Regions from separate parts of the Erwinia sp. GW821-FHT03D09 genome, predicted to be linked through region 1. Evidence: predicted binding sites of a transcription regulator. Region 1 holds the regulator's gene; the other holds the start of a gene.
The links. The regulator ArgR, encoded in region 1, controls arginine synthesis, uptake and breakdown. The targets are predictions, from matches to a motif close to ANTGAATAAAAATACANT.
Positions count from the first base shown of each region.

Region 2: argE (acetylornithine deacetylase) is a predicted target of ArgR. The motif match lies at 4,441-4,458, and genes of this name have one in related genera.

Region 1 is NZ_JBWKUK010000012.1:35,737-43,214, forward strand. It holds gene yhcN (peroxide/acid stress response protein YhcN) at 4-267, opposite strand; gene argR (transcriptional regulator ArgR) at 731-1,201, opposite strand; gene mdh (malate dehydrogenase) at 1,651-2,586, shown strand; gene degS (outer membrane-stress sensor serine endopeptidase DegS) at 2,636-3,691, opposite strand; gene degQ (serine endoprotease DegQ) at 3,773-5,146, opposite strand; gene zapG (Z-ring associated protein ZapG) at 5,267-5,668, opposite strand; gene zapE (cell division protein ZapE) at 5,846-6,973, shown strand; gene rplM (50S ribosomal protein L13) at 7,217-7,478, shown strand, end outside.
Region 2 is NZ_JBWKUK010000015.1:122,948-130,425, reverse strand. It holds gene AC07U6_RS16135 (glutathione peroxidase) at 1-231, shown strand, start outside; gene AC07U6_RS16130 (hypothetical protein) at 378-674, opposite strand; gene argH (argininosuccinate lyase) at 836-2,209, opposite strand; gene AC07U6_RS16120 (argininosuccinate synthase) at 2,312-3,526, opposite strand; gene argB (acetylglutamate kinase) at 3,552-4,328, opposite strand; gene argE (acetylornithine deacetylase) at 4,506-5,657, shown strand; gene ppc (phosphoenolpyruvate carboxylase) at 5,907-7,478, shown strand, end outside.

The DNA.
Region 1 (7,478 bases):
GCTTTATTTATAGATCTCAGCGGTAGCATGCCAGTTACCGTTCTGATAGCTCTCGATAACGCGGTAGGCACTGGCACCTTTCTCCGTCGCTTTGCTATCCAGCGCCTGGCGGATATCCATTGGCGAACCGGTGATGCCGCTTACGCTGACCACACCAATTGACTGGAGATTCTGCGCCTGAGTGGCATTAACAGATTCGGCGGCAAATGTGCTGAATGACAGAGTAGAGAGTACGCTTAGAGCGGCAATAGTAGTTTTAACGTTCATGATTTTATTCCTCGTCAACTGTTTTTATCTTTTTAGTTACTGTGATTCTCATCACGGAAACAAGTATAGATCTGATAACGGGAAATATTAATAGCAGGCTAATAATATTTTTCTGGAAATTATTGCAACTGTGTGCGGTTTTAATAACTAGTAGTTATAAAAGATGCTTATATTTTGCTCTGGCTTTGTTAAATTCACGTAAAAACATCAACCTGGATGAATTTAACTATTTGTGCGGTTATTTGCGGTCGATCACACAGGTGAAATAAATAGCACTCTGCCAGGCAGGCTGTTTTCTCGCGAAAATCCAGTGATATCTACTGATGAAGGGGAGAAGAGGGAGAAGCTGGCTCGAAGAGTGAAGTAAGAGCTGCCTTACGACAGCTCAAGAATGGCCCATGTAACAGGTGTTAGCATGAGGTTAAGCGGTTGGGTACCACAGAACTGCTTATAACTCTTTCCTTTAAAGCTCCTGCTCAAACAGGACCAGGATCGCATCATGCAGCTGTTTAACGGTGAAGGTGCGGGCAGGGGTAATAAAGATGGTATCGTCCCCGGCAATAGTCCCAAGGATACCTTCGGCTTTCCCCAGCGAGTCGAGCAGGCGGGCAATCAACTGAGCGGCTCCCGGGCTGGTATGGATCACCACCAAAGCATCATTGAAGTCTACATCCAACACCAGGTTTTTCAGCGGGCTGGTGGTGGTAGGAACGCCTAGCTCGGCCGGCAGGCAGTAGACCATCTCCATTTTCGCGTTGCGTGTTCGTACCGCGCCAAACTTTGTCAGCATCCGCGAGACTTTTGACTGATTGATGTTCTCGAAGCCTTCTTCCTGCAGCGCATTGACGATTTCGCCCTGCGAGCTGAATTTTTCTTCTTTCAGTAAGGCTTTAAACGCCTTAATCAGTTCTTCTTGCTTTGATGGGTTACGCATAGGTTACCGATAAAAAGGAGGTTAATAGGGGAACCCCAAGCGGGATAGTACATTATTATGCAATTAAATGAATTTTTATGCAAACTAAAATTATGGTGCGAGGTGATAGCCTGGCAGGGGGCTGAAGTTTAACAAACTTGGTACTGAAAAGAAATCTAACCCTCCGGTACTACTTTGTACAATAAGTGAACAATTTGTTATAAAATTGATGTTGTTCGGATAAGTGCTATAGGTGTAAGGTACGCCGGATCACGATGTCTGCATGTTGCAACGACTGGCGACCAGCGATAACAGGATGTAATGCGGGCATATCTTCAGCATTTGCTGCTTTTTAGTGCTTAAGCACGCAAAACAGTAAACCCGCTATCGTCATTATCCCGCAGGTCGTCTAAGGTCGTAAGCAGACGGATTTCCCGGCATAACATGCTCAAAATAATAAGGAGTTTAGGATGAAAGTTGCAGTTCTCGGTGCAGCGGGTGGTATCGGTCAGGCTCTGGCCCTCCTTCTGAAAACCCAGCTTCCGGCTGGTTCAGAACTCTCTCTCTATGATATCGCCCCCGTAACCCCGGGCGTTGCGGTAGACCTTAGCCATATCCCTACAGCAATCAAAATTGAAGGCTTCAGCGGTGAAGATGCGACCCCGGCTTTGCAGGGCGCTGATGTGGTTCTGATTTCCGCTGGCGTAGCGCGTAAACCGGGTATGGATCGTTCCGACCTGTTTAACGTCAATGCCGGCATTGTACGCAACCTGATTGAACAGGTTGCGGCTACCGCGCCGAAAGCGTTGATTGGCATCATTACTAACCCGGTTAATACCACGGTGGCCATTGCAGCAGAAGTGCTGAAAAAGGCCGGTGTGTATGACAAAAACAAACTGTTCGGCGTGACCACGCTGGATATTATCCGTGCCAACACCTTTGTGGCTGAGCTGAAGGGCAAGCAGCCGCAGGAGCTCAACGTTCCGGTCGTGGGCGGTCACTCTGGCGTTACCATCCTGCCTCTGCTGTCGCAGATTGAAGGCGTCAGCTTTACCGAGCAGGAAGCGGCGGATCTGACCAAACGCATTCAGAATGCCGGTACTGAGGTTGTTGAAGCGAAGGCGGGTGGCGGGTCAGCTACGCTCTCAATGGGTCAGGCTGCGGCACGCTTCGGGCTTTCTCTGGTTCGCGCGTTGAAAGGGGAAAGCGATGTTGTCGAATGCGCCTATGTTGAAGGCAGCGGCGAATACGCCCGTTTCTTCTCACAGCCGCTGCTGTTGGGGAAAAACGGTATCGTTGAACGTCGTCCGATTGGCAAACTGAGCGCGTTTGAACAGCAGTCGCTTGATCACATGCTGGACACGCTGAAAAAAGATATCGCTCTTGGCGAAGATTTTATTAAGTAAGTCCGCATTTTGCCCCGTCGTCCGACGGGGCAATGCAGCCAGTTTTCCGCTACTGGCTTTTGTTCTCTTCCGGGTATGCCTGCACCGTGACCGGTAGCGTCATCTTCTTATTGTTACGCAGGATCTCAACTTCAATCACCGTTCCAGGACGGATCTCCGCGACCTGGTCCATGGTTTCCATGGCGGAAACGGCGGGAACATTATTCACCCGCGTAATAACATCGTGGATCTGTAAGCCGGCTATCTGCGCCGGGCCGGTAGGGTTCATACCGGTTATGACAATGCCCTGTGGATGCTCCAGCGTGGTATTCTGGCCGGTAAAGCGTGGGATTTCTTCCCCGGTGATACCGATATACCCACGGATCACTCGCCCGTCACGGATCAGCTTGTCCATAACCTTGGTCGCCAGCCGTGTCGGAATAGCAAAGCCCAGCCCTTCCGGCGTTTCGCCATCGCTGCTCTTATCGAATGAAAGCGTGTTGATCCCCATCAGTTCACCCAGCGAGTTAATTAGCGCGCCGCCGGAGTTACCGCGGTTAATCGAGGCGTCCGTTTGCAGGAAGTCCTGATGGCGCGATAGGCTCAGCCCCACGCGGCCGGTTGCACTAATAATGCCCTGAGTGACCGTCTGGCCAATGTTATACGGGTTGCCAATCGCCATCACCAGATCGCCGATATGTGCGACGCGTTTTGGATTGATGGGAATAACCGGCAGATTAGATGCGGTAATTTTCAGTACGGCAAGGTCGGTCAGCGAATCTGAACCCACCAGCATTGCCTCAAAGTAACGGCCATCCTGCAGGCGCACGATAATCTGATTCGCATCGTTGATGACGTGCTTGTTTGTCATAATATAGCCGCGAGGGTCCATGATGACTCCGGAACCCAGGACATTAGAAGAATTGCTGGTGCTGCGATTATAAACGTAAACCACCGCCGGTGCTGCGCGCCGCACGGCGTCGTTGTAGCTGACCGGTTTCTGGTCGGCATTGTCGCCAGACTGGGACAGCAGATCGCCACCGAACTTAAGGCTCGGAACGGCTACCAGGAGAATACCCGCCACGATCAGGCCGAATATCACGGAACGTAAAAGTTTAAGAAACATAGTTTTAAGCGGTGAATGAATGAACTAAATGCAGGATAACATGAGTTGCGCGGACACAGTAGCCTGTGCCCGCGCAGGGGGCTACTGAAGCAGTAAATAGATGCTGTCGCTGCCGCGAAGAATATTCAGCGCCAGTAGCGGAGGTTTGGCCTCCAGCAGCTTGCGCAGCTCAGCCAGATTCTGAACCGGGGTTCGATTCAGGCTGACAATAACATCATCTTTCTGCAGGCCAGCGAGCGCCGCAGGGGTACCTTTCTCAACGTTATCCACCTTGACACCTTTAGTGCCATCCGCTGCCGCTCCGTCACTGAGCGTTGAGCCCTGAAGGGCCGGAGCCAGCTGTTCTGCACTCACGGTGTCCTGGCTGCTGTTATCCAGCTTAACGCTGACAGTCGCCGGCTTACCTTCATGCAGCAGGCCAACCTTCACCTCCTGTCCCGGTGCGGTGGTGCCGATTTTCACCCGCAGTTCAGCAAAATTATTTACCGGTTTGCCGTCCACGCTGATGATAATGTCGCCGGCTTTAATGCCCGCTTTCGCCGCTGCCGAACCTGCCAGCACTTCGTTAACAAAGGCTCCACGCTGCACATCAACGTTAAAGGCTTTGGCCATATCGGCAGTCATTTCCGTGCCTTTAATACCGAGCTGTCCACGTTTGACTTCGCCAAATTTAATCAGCTGCTGGGCCAGGTTCATCGCCATATTGCCCGGAATCGCGAAACCGATGCCGATGTTGCCGCCCGCCGAAGAGAGAATCGCGGTATTTAAGCCAATCAGCTCACCGTTCAGGTTAACCAGCGCACCGCCGGAGTTGCCGTGGTTAATCGCGGCGTCGGTCTGGATAAAGTTTTCCAGTCCTTCCAGATTGAGGCCGCTACGCCCCAGTGCGGAAACAATACCGGAGGTTGCCGTCTGGCCTAAACCAAACGGGTTACCGATGGCAACGGTAAAGTCACCGACTTTTAGCTGGTCCGAGTCGGCAATACTGACCTGGGTCAGCTTGGTGGCGCCATTTAGCTGAATAAGTGCCACGTCGGTTTGTTCATCGTCTCCAATCAGTTTGGCGACAAATTCACGCCCGTCGCTGAGCTGCACTTTAATCTTGTCTGCGCCGTTCACCACATGGTAGTTGGTCAGTACATAGCCTTTCGCCGCATCGATGATGACACCGGAGGCCAGGCCTTCAAAAGGCTGCTTAGGTCCGTCATCCTGCTCGCCGTCCTGGCCCAGAAAGCGTTTCAACTGTTCAGGGATCTGCTGGTCCTGTTTCTGCGAGCCTTCTACGTAGACGCTCACCACAGCAGGTAACACTTTTTCCAGCATAGGGGCCAGGCTGGGCAACGGTTGCCCTTCAACTTGCGAAGGGAGAGAAGCCAGGGCCGAAGGAGTCATCAGTGCCAGATTAAGGCCGAGACTGAATGCTAATGCGCTTAACAGAAATGACTTTTTTTTCATCGCTACGACGCTCTCGCTACCGGAGAAGTGATATGAATACCCTGCATATGCAGGTTCTGGGGTGTGACTGACAGCGATACTTGCAACGAAATGGGGTGCCAGGCACCCCATAAGAATGGCTTATTTTCCTGCAGGGCGTTCACCACGCAGCAGGCCGGAAGCGCTGTCCGGGTAGTCCCGTGGCATCTGAACCGGTGCCTGATCGTTATCCGCTTCTGACTCAGTTAGCTGATAAGCAAAGGGATTTTTCTCTCCCGGCAGGTTCGGTAACAGGTCGTTAGACCCTTTTGCCATATGTTGGTACAGCTGGCGATAATCGCGGGCCATATTGTCCAGCAGCTCAGCGCTGTGGGCAAAATGGTTGGTCAGCTCTTCATGGTATTCCGCCAGCTCCGCTTTGCTTTTTTCCAGTTCATACTGCAGCGAGCGCTGCTCACGCAGTTTCTTGTTACCAAAACGCATTGCAACCGCGCCGATAATAATCCCAACAACTAACCCAATGAGCGCGTATTCCCAGGTCATAATAACTCCCGTTTTGTCTTCGTTGTTCCGTAGGGTCTTTCCATTCACTATTAGCCACTATAACCGCTAATGTTATGGAAGTGGAATCCTGTGGTCGCTTCGCTTAGTGTAGAACGACTTTTTTTTCGACGATCAACCCCCCGGCACGGCCATTTTTTCAGGGAATGTGACTAAATTATGCAAAAGATGTCCCCTCTGGCGCTCTATGAGCAGGCGCTGGAAAACGGCGAGTATCAGCCTGATGAAGTACAGCGCGCAGCAATCACCCAGCTTGACGGTATATGGCAGGCGCTAAGCGGTTCCCATCCCGCTCCGGCTCAGAGCAGCGGTGGGCTGTTTGGCAAATTAAATAAGCTGTTGGGCAAAGGGAAAGCCGATCCTCAGCCCCCGGCGCGTGGCCTGTATATGTGGGGTGGCGTTGGGCGCGGAAAGACCTGGCTGATGGACATGTTTTTTCAGGCAATTCCTGGAAAACGCAAGCAGCGTCTGCATTTTCATCGTTTTATGCTGCGTGTGCATGAAGAGCTGACAGAACTGCAGGGGAAAAGCGATCCGCTGCAAACCGTTGCCGACCGCTTCAAGGCAGAGACGGATCTGCTGTGCTTCGATGAGTTTTTTGTTTCCGATATTACTGATGCGATGCTGCTCGGCACGCTGATGGAAGCGCTGTTCAGCCGTGGGATTACTCTGGTCGCGACCTCAAACATCCCGCCGGACGATCTCTATCGTAACGGTTTGCAACGCGCACGTTTTCTGCCGGCTATCGAAATGATTAAGCAGCACTGCGACATTATGAACGTCGATGCCGGCATTGATTACCGCCTGCGTACGCTGACTTCCGCTCATTTGTGGATGACGCCGCTGAATGAGTCTACCTCAAAAGAGATGGAGCGGATGTTCGTTGCGCTGGCCGGTAAACCCCGTGAAGCCCATGAACCGCTGGAAATTAACCATCGCCAGCTCCCTACGCTCGGCATGGCGGAAGGCGTACTCGCGATGAGTTTCCTCACCCTGTGTGGTGAAGGGCGAAGCCAGCACGACTATATTGAGCTATCTCGCCGTTTTCATAGCGTATTGCTGTATGATGTGCCGGTGATGATTTACAAAACCGAAGATCAGGCCCGGCGTTTTCTGGCGCTGGTGGATGAGTTTTACGAGCGTCACGTGAAGCTGGTGGTTTCGGCGGAAACATCACTGTATGAAATTTATCAGGGCGCACGGCTGAAGTTTGAGTATCAGCGCTGTGTTTCCCGCTTGCAGGAAATGCAGAGTGAAGAATACCTGCGCCTGCCGCATCTGCCCTGAGTAAAAAAGGACCTGGCGGAACGGCAATTTTATCGTAGAAAGTGTTCGATTTTTATGGGCGACTTCTCTATAATCTTGCGACCCCACGTTACAACAAAGGTTTTTTTCCCAAAACTCTTTGTGTTCCAGTAACTCTATCCGAAGGGGTGGGCTTACTGGTCAAGATGGTCGTGTGAGCTCCAACCGTTTATTCAAGCGTTTGGGATTTCACCAACGTGTAACTTAATTTGGGTAAGCTTTTAGATGAAAACTTTTACAGCTAAACCAGAAACCGTCCAACGTGACTGGTATGTTGTTGACGCAACAGGCAAAACTTTAGGTCGTTTAGCGACTGAACTTGCTCGTCGTCTGCGCGGTAAGCACAAAGCGGAATACACTCCGCACGTAGATACTGGTGATTACATTATCGTTCTGAACGCTGAGAAAGTTGCCGTAACTGGTAACAAGCGTACTGATAAAGTGTATTACCATCACACCGGCCACATCGGTGGTATCAAGCAAGCGA
Region 2 (7,478 bases), on a different contig from region 1:
AAAGTGCAGGAGTCCGTTTCGCTGCTCACCAAGCCCGGCTGCCCGTTTTGCACCAAAGCCAAGCAGATGCTGCTGGATCGCGGTATTCAGTATGAAGAAATCGTGTTGGGCCAGGATGCCACTACCGTGAGCCTGCGCGCCATCACCGGCCGCGCCACCGTACCTCAGGTATTTATTGGCGGCCGCCATATTGGTGGCAGCGATGATTTAGAAAAGTTTTTTTCCGCATAATCCGGCAACGGTCATTCGTATAGAAAAGTCGGTTCTCTGAAGTGGTAAGCGTGATTTTTAATCAGCATATCATAGAGACTTTTAATTACTGACACTCATAATACTAAAAAGCACACCCAATCGGTGTGCTTTATTTTCTAAATTAATTAATTGCCTATCGAACCGCTGTTAATACCCTTCATGATCTCTTCAGACTGTTCGTATGAAGCGCTATCTGACTGAGTGAGCCCTTTAATAAAACCACCAGTAGCCCCAATACAGCCACCTATCACCATACCAACGCCGCTTCCGATGATTCCAAAGCCAAGCAGCCCACCACCATTACCGCCATTACGTCCACCAACAATGCTACCAGCCCACCCCGCAGTAGATGCCAGATTAATGGCACCGAGCAGACCAGCACCACTTACTTCAGATATTTCACGACTAGATAACTCTTTCATTTTAAATCTCCATCTCAAGTCAAAGTTATGTCCATATACAACTTGGATAGAATATTGATAAAAACGAATAAAAAAAATAGAAAATTATTTATTTTAAAAAAAACGTAAAAAAAATGTATCTGCGCACTTTTAATTACACAGATACATTGGGCAAATAAAGATTATTTAATACGCTGTTTCGAGTCAGTAATTGCCAACGATACCTGATGTGGAGAAACACCGCCTTTGGCGCTACGCTTATTCAGACATGACTGCAGTGACAGCGCCGGGTAAACATCATCACCGATAACGCTGCTGAATTTTTGCAGATCGGCCAGTTTCAATGCTTCCAGAGCTACGCCCTGTTTAATCGCTTCCACTACCGCTTTACCAACAATATGGTGCGCCTCACGGAACGGTACGCCTTTCGCCACCAGATAATCTGCCAGCTCGGTTGAGTTTGCATAACCCTGTTCTGCCGCTTCCTGGCAGCGTGGACGTTTCACCTGAATACCATCCAGCACCAGGGCTGCCATATGCAGGCAATCGTGCCAGGTATCCAACGCATCAAACAGGCCTTCTTTATCTTCCTGCATGTCTTTGTTGTACGCCAGCGGCAGGCCTTTCAACGTCATGCTCATGGCAGTCAGCGCGCCCTGCACACGGCCCACTTTGCCGCGGATCAGCTCCAGCGCATCAGGATTTTTCTTCTGTGGCATCAGTGAAGAGCCAGACGTTACACGATCGGACAGCTCAACAAAACCTGCTTCTCCAGTGTTGAAAAAGATCAGATCTTCAGCAAAACGCGAAAGGTGGATCATGCCGATTGAAGCATCGGACAGCAGCTCCAGCACATGGTCGCGGTCGGAAACAGTATCCAGACTGTTACGAGTGGCAGAAGCAAAACCTAACCAGCCAGCCAGCTGCTCGCGATCGATCTCATAAGCCGTACCCGCCAGCGCACCGCAGCCCAGCGGGCTGACGTCCAGGCGTTTTAACGTATCCTGCAGACGGCTTTCATCGCGGGCCAGCATTTCAACATACGCCAGGCACCAGTGCGCAAAGGTCACCGGTTGCGCACGCTGCAGATGGGTATAACCCGGCATCACCGCGTCCTGGTTTGCTTCTGCGGTGGCCACCAGCGCCCGCTGGAATTCGCGAACCGCAGTCAACAGCTCACTAACCTGCAGTTTGCACCACAGTTTCAGGTCGGTTGCGACCTGATCGTTACGGCTACGGCCGGTGTGGAGTTTTTTACCCAGCGCGCCGACCTTATCAATCAGTTTGCCTTCCACCCAGCTGTGAATATCTTCGGCGTCGCTTTCCACAATTTGCTGCGGATTCGCGCGCACTTCTTCCAGCAGAACATTCAGCGCGCTTTCCAGCTGCTGCTGCTCTTCTACGGTTAATACATTGACCGTCACCAGCGCTTTGGACCAGGCAACGGAACCGGTGATGTCCTGCTCTGCCAGACGATAGTCGAAGCGCAGTGAATCATTAAACAGTTTGAAACGTTGATCTGCTGCCTGCGTAAACCGCCCACCCCAAAGTGCCATGCTCAGTACTCCATTCAGAAATTATGCAAGAGGCGGCACGGGTGCCGCACTCTGGAAATCAGGCAGGAGCGAGGCACGCCTCGCCCACCGCGACCAAATTAATTACTTTTTCTCGTTCAGCGCACGAATGCGTGAAGAGAGGGAGAACAGACGGATAAAGCCGCCCGCGTGACGGTGATCGTACACTTCGTCTTCGCCGAAGGTGGCGAACTCTTCAGAGTACAGGCTGTTGGCAGATTTCTTCTGAATCGCCGTCACCTGGCCTTTGTACAGCTGCAGTACCACTTCGCCGTTCACTTCTTCAGCCAGTGCTTCTGCAGATGCTTGCAGAGATTTACGCAGCGGTGCGAACCAGCGACCATCGTAAACAACGTAGGACATTTCCAGGCCCAGCTGCTCACGCCATTTGAAGCTGTCGCGGTCCAGAACCAGCTGCTCAACGGCACGCAGCGCGTTAACCATAATGGTACCGCCCGGGGTTTCGTAGCAGCCGCGAGACTTAATGCCGACCAGACGGTTTTCTACGATATCGATACGACCCACGCCGTGACGTGCACCGATCGCATTCAGTTTGTCCAGGCAGCCGAACGGCGTTAACGCTTCACCGTTAACCGCTACTACACGACCTTTCTCAACGACAATGGTCACCTGTTCAGGCTGATCCGGCGCTTCCAGTGGATCGACGGTCCACACCCAGCAATCTTTGTTCGGTGCGTTCCACGGGCTTTCCAGCACGCCGCCTTCGGTAGAGATATGCCATGCATTTTCATCACGGCTGTAGATTTTTTCCAGCGACGCGGTGGTCGGGATATTGCGCTCTTTCAGGTAGTCCAGCAGCGCTTCACGGGAACGCAGGTTCCACTCACGCCATGGCGCAACCACTTTCAGCTGTGGAGCCAGCGCGGTGTAGGTGGTTTCGAAACGCACCTGGTCGTTACCTTTGCCGGTCGCACCGTGACACAGCGCATCTGCGCCCACTTTCAGCGCCAGCTCAACCTGGGCTTTAGCGATGATTGGACGCGCCATAGAAGTCCCCAGCAGGTAGGTGCCTTCATACAGAGCGCCGGTTTGCAGCACCGGATAAACGTATTCGCTGATGAACTCTTCACGCAGGTCAACCACATGGCACTCAGACGCACCGGACTGCAGCGCTTTCTGCTCAACGCCTTCCAGATCGCCACGTTCCTGGCCGATATCCGCCACGAAAGCGACCACTTCACAGCCGCCGTAGTTCTCTTTCAGCCATGGAATAATCGCAGAAGTATCCAGACCGCCGGAGTAAGCCAGTACGATTTTTTTGATGCTTTTGTCTTGCATGATGATTCCTTGAAAACGTTTCTAATTAAGCGAGGATACGGGTGCCAATGGACACGCCGCTAAATAAGGTTGGCAGCTGCTCGGCATGACGCCAGCTGGCGATGTCCACCGGGCGGCCCAGGGTACGGGCGGCATCCAGTGCGGCATTCACCTTGACGATCATTCCATCGGTAATCACACCGTCGGCGATCAGCTGCTCGGCTTTTTCAGCCGTCATCTCTTCAATTCGCTGCTTGTTGGCATCGAGGATACCGCTCACGTCGGAGAGCAGAATCAGATCGGCACCCAGCGTCGCGGCCAGCGCCGTCGCAGCCTGATCGGCATTGACGTTCATCAGCAGGCCATCCTGGGTAATGCCGATTGAGCTGACAACCGGCAGGAAACCTGCACCCAGCAGCGTATTAATCAGCACCGGTGAACCCGGGGTAGCCTGTCCCACATGACCAAGTTCTTCATCAAACTGAGCAACATTAACACTTCCGCCGTCACCCAGACACAGGCCAACGGCATCAATACCGTGTTTTTTCGACCAGGCTAGCAAAGTTTTGTTGGCGGTACCGGCCAGCGCACCGGTAATGATGTCTATCTGATCGGCAGGCGTAACGCGCAGGCCATTTTTCTTTTTCACCGGCAGGGACAGCTTGTTCATCAATTCATCTACCAGGCAGCCGCCACCGTGCACAATCAGCAGCTGACGCGAATGGGTTGCACGATAGCTCACCAGCGCATCGAACAGACGCTCCAGCGCCTCTTCACTATCCAGCAGCACACCACCCAGTTTGATAATTAACGGATTGGTCATCAGAGAGTAACTCGCTTTAAATATGTGACTACGTTGCAGAATGCGGTTATGTTCACTTTGGCTGTCCAAGCCAAATGGTGGAAAAATTATCGGTTTCCATCCGCTCGTCGTTAATGTATTTTTATTCACTATTAATGCATGAATATTGATACTATCCTAACCTAAGGACTGTCAACAGTGAAGACAACATTACCACCTTTTATTGAGATATACCGCCAGCTGATTGCTACGCCATCAATCAGCGCCACCGACAGCGCGCTCGATCAGAGCAATGAAACTTTAATCAATTTGCTTGCGGGCTGGTTCCGCGATATTGGCTTCACTGTTGAAGTTCAGCCCGTTCCTGGCACACGCAATAAATTCAATATGTTAGCGAAAAGTGGGCTCGGTGCTGGCGGACTGCTGCTGGCTGGTCATACTGACACCGTACCTTTCGACGACGGCCGCTGGACGCGTGACCCGTTTACACTGACCGAACATGACAACAAACTGTACGGACTGGGCACCGCCGACATGAAAGGCTTTTTCGCCTTCATCTTAGATACGCTGCGTGAAGTTGATGTGTCCGCGCTGAAAAAACCGCTGTATATCCTGGCAACGGCGGATGAAGAAACCACCATGGCCGGCGCCAAATTCTTCTCAGAAACCACCAGCCTGCGCCCTGACTGCGCGATCATCGGCGAGCCAACATCGCTGAAGCCGGTCCGCGCCCATAAAGGCCACATCTCCAACGTTATCCGTATTCAGGGCCAGTCCGGCCACTCCAGCGATCCGGCTCGCGGCGTTAACGCCATTGAGCTGATGCACGAGTCAATTACCCAGCTAATGGAGCTGCGTAACACGCTGAAAACGCGCTACAACCACAGCGGCTTCGCCATTCCTTACCCCACCATGAACCTGGGCCATATCAACGGCGGCGACGCGGCAAACCGCATCTGCGCCTGCTGCGAGCTGCATATGGATATCCGCCCGCTGCCGGGGCTGACGCTGAGCGATCTTGATGGGCTGCTGAATGAAGCGCTGGCGCCGGTGAGTGAGCGCTGGCCGGGCCGCCTGACCGTGGGTGAACTGCATCCGTCGATCCCAGGCTACGAGTGCCCGCGCGAACATCAGCTGGTGCAGGTGGTGGAAAAACTGCTCGGTACCGAAACCGAGGTGGTGAACTACTGTACCGAAGCGCCATTTATTCAGGAAATCTGCCCGACGCTGGTGTTAGGACCGGGTTCAATTAACCAGGCGCATCAGCCGGATGAATTTATCGATACGGCGTTTATTAAACCAACTCGCGAATTGATTACACAGGTTGTGCATCACTTTTGCTATCACTGAGGCGAAAAATGGGGCAATCGACTGCAAAAACAGCTGTTTGCCTCTGATTTCGATTATTCGGGACGATAAGAATAACTTATCTCGCTCCGGTGTAATTAAATTTCATAAATTCTCGTTATTTAGCGGCACGATCCGGCAAATTTAAGTCAATTGACGAATGGTTATTAACGTGGCTAGATAAAAGGCTGCGTTATACCCACAAGGGTGAAATAAAGTTACAAGTACAAGAAAGAGGGTGTCAGGGGTCATATGAACGAACAATATTCCGCAATGCGAAGTAATGTCAGTATGCTCGGCAAGCTGCTCGGGGATACCATCAAGGATGCACTGGGAGAGAACATTCTCGATCGGGTGGAAACTATCCGTAAGCTCTCTAAGTCATCACGTGCGGGAAATGATGCCCACCGTCAGGAGCTGTTATCAACGCTGCAAAATCTGTCCAACGATGAGCTGCTGCCTGTGGCGCGCGCTTTCAGTCAGTTCCTGAATCTGACCAACGTTGCCGAGCAATACCACACCATTTCGCCGAAGGGCGAAGGGGCGAACCATCCGGAAATGCTGGCGAAAACCTTTGAACGCCTGAAACAACAGCCGGACCTGACCGAAGCTAACATTCGCGAGGCGATTGAATCCCTGTCGCTGGAATTAGTTCTGACCGCTCACCCAACGGAAATCACCCGTCGTACGCTGATCCACAAACTGGTTGAGGTGAACAACTGCCTTAAGCAGCTGGATCACAACGATCTTTCTGACTATGACCGCGCGCAAATCATGCGCCGTCTGCGCCAGCTGGTTGCTCAGGCCTGGCACACTGATGAAATTCGCAAATACCGTCCGTCACCCATTGATGAAGCCAAATGGGGCTTTGCGGTGGTCGAGAACAGCCTGTGGGAAGGTGTACCTCACTTCCTGCGCGAGTTAAACGAGCAGGTTGAAGAGTCCTTCGGCTATACCCTGCCGGTTGATTTCGTTCCGGTACAGTTCACCTCCTGGATGGGCGGCGACCGCGACGGAAATCCCAACGTGACCGCTGATATTACCCGCCACGTGCTGCAGCTGAGCCGCTGGAAAGCCACCGACCTGTTCCTGCGCGATATCGCCGTGCTGATCTCAGAGCTGTCGATGTCCGAATGTACGCCGGAAGTGCGCGAGCTGTGCGGCAATCAGGAAGCGCAGGAGCCGTACCGCGAGATTATGAAAAATCTTCGCAGCCAGCTGACCAGCACCCAGGCTTACCTGGCGCGCCGCCTGAAAGGCGAGCGTTTACCGCGTCCGGCAGACCTGTTGATCTCCAACGATCAGCTGTGGGAACCGCTGCACACCTGCTACCAGTCACTGCAGGCCTGTGGGATGGGCATTATTGCCAACGGCCAGCTGCTGGACACCATGCGCCGCGTGAAGTGCTTCGGCGTTCCGCTGGTGCGCATCGATCTGCGCCAGGAAAGTACCCGCCACACCGAAGCTATCGCTGAAATCACCCGCTATCTGGGCCTTGGCGACTACGAAAGCTGGTCAGAATCCGACAAACAGGCCTTCCTGATCCGCGAGCTGAATTCCAAACGTCCGCTGCTGCCTCGCAACTGGGAGCCAAGCGCCGACACCAAAGAAGTGCTGGATACCTGCCGTGTAGCCGCCGATGTGCCGAAAGGTTCGATCGCCGCTTACGTTATTTCGATGGCGAAAACACCGTCCGACGTGCTGGCCGTCCACCTGCTGCTGAAAGAAGCCGGTATTTCTTACACCCTGCCGGTTGCTCCGCTGTTTGAAACCCTGGACGACCTGAATAACGCTAACGATGTGATGAGGCAGCTGCTGAATATC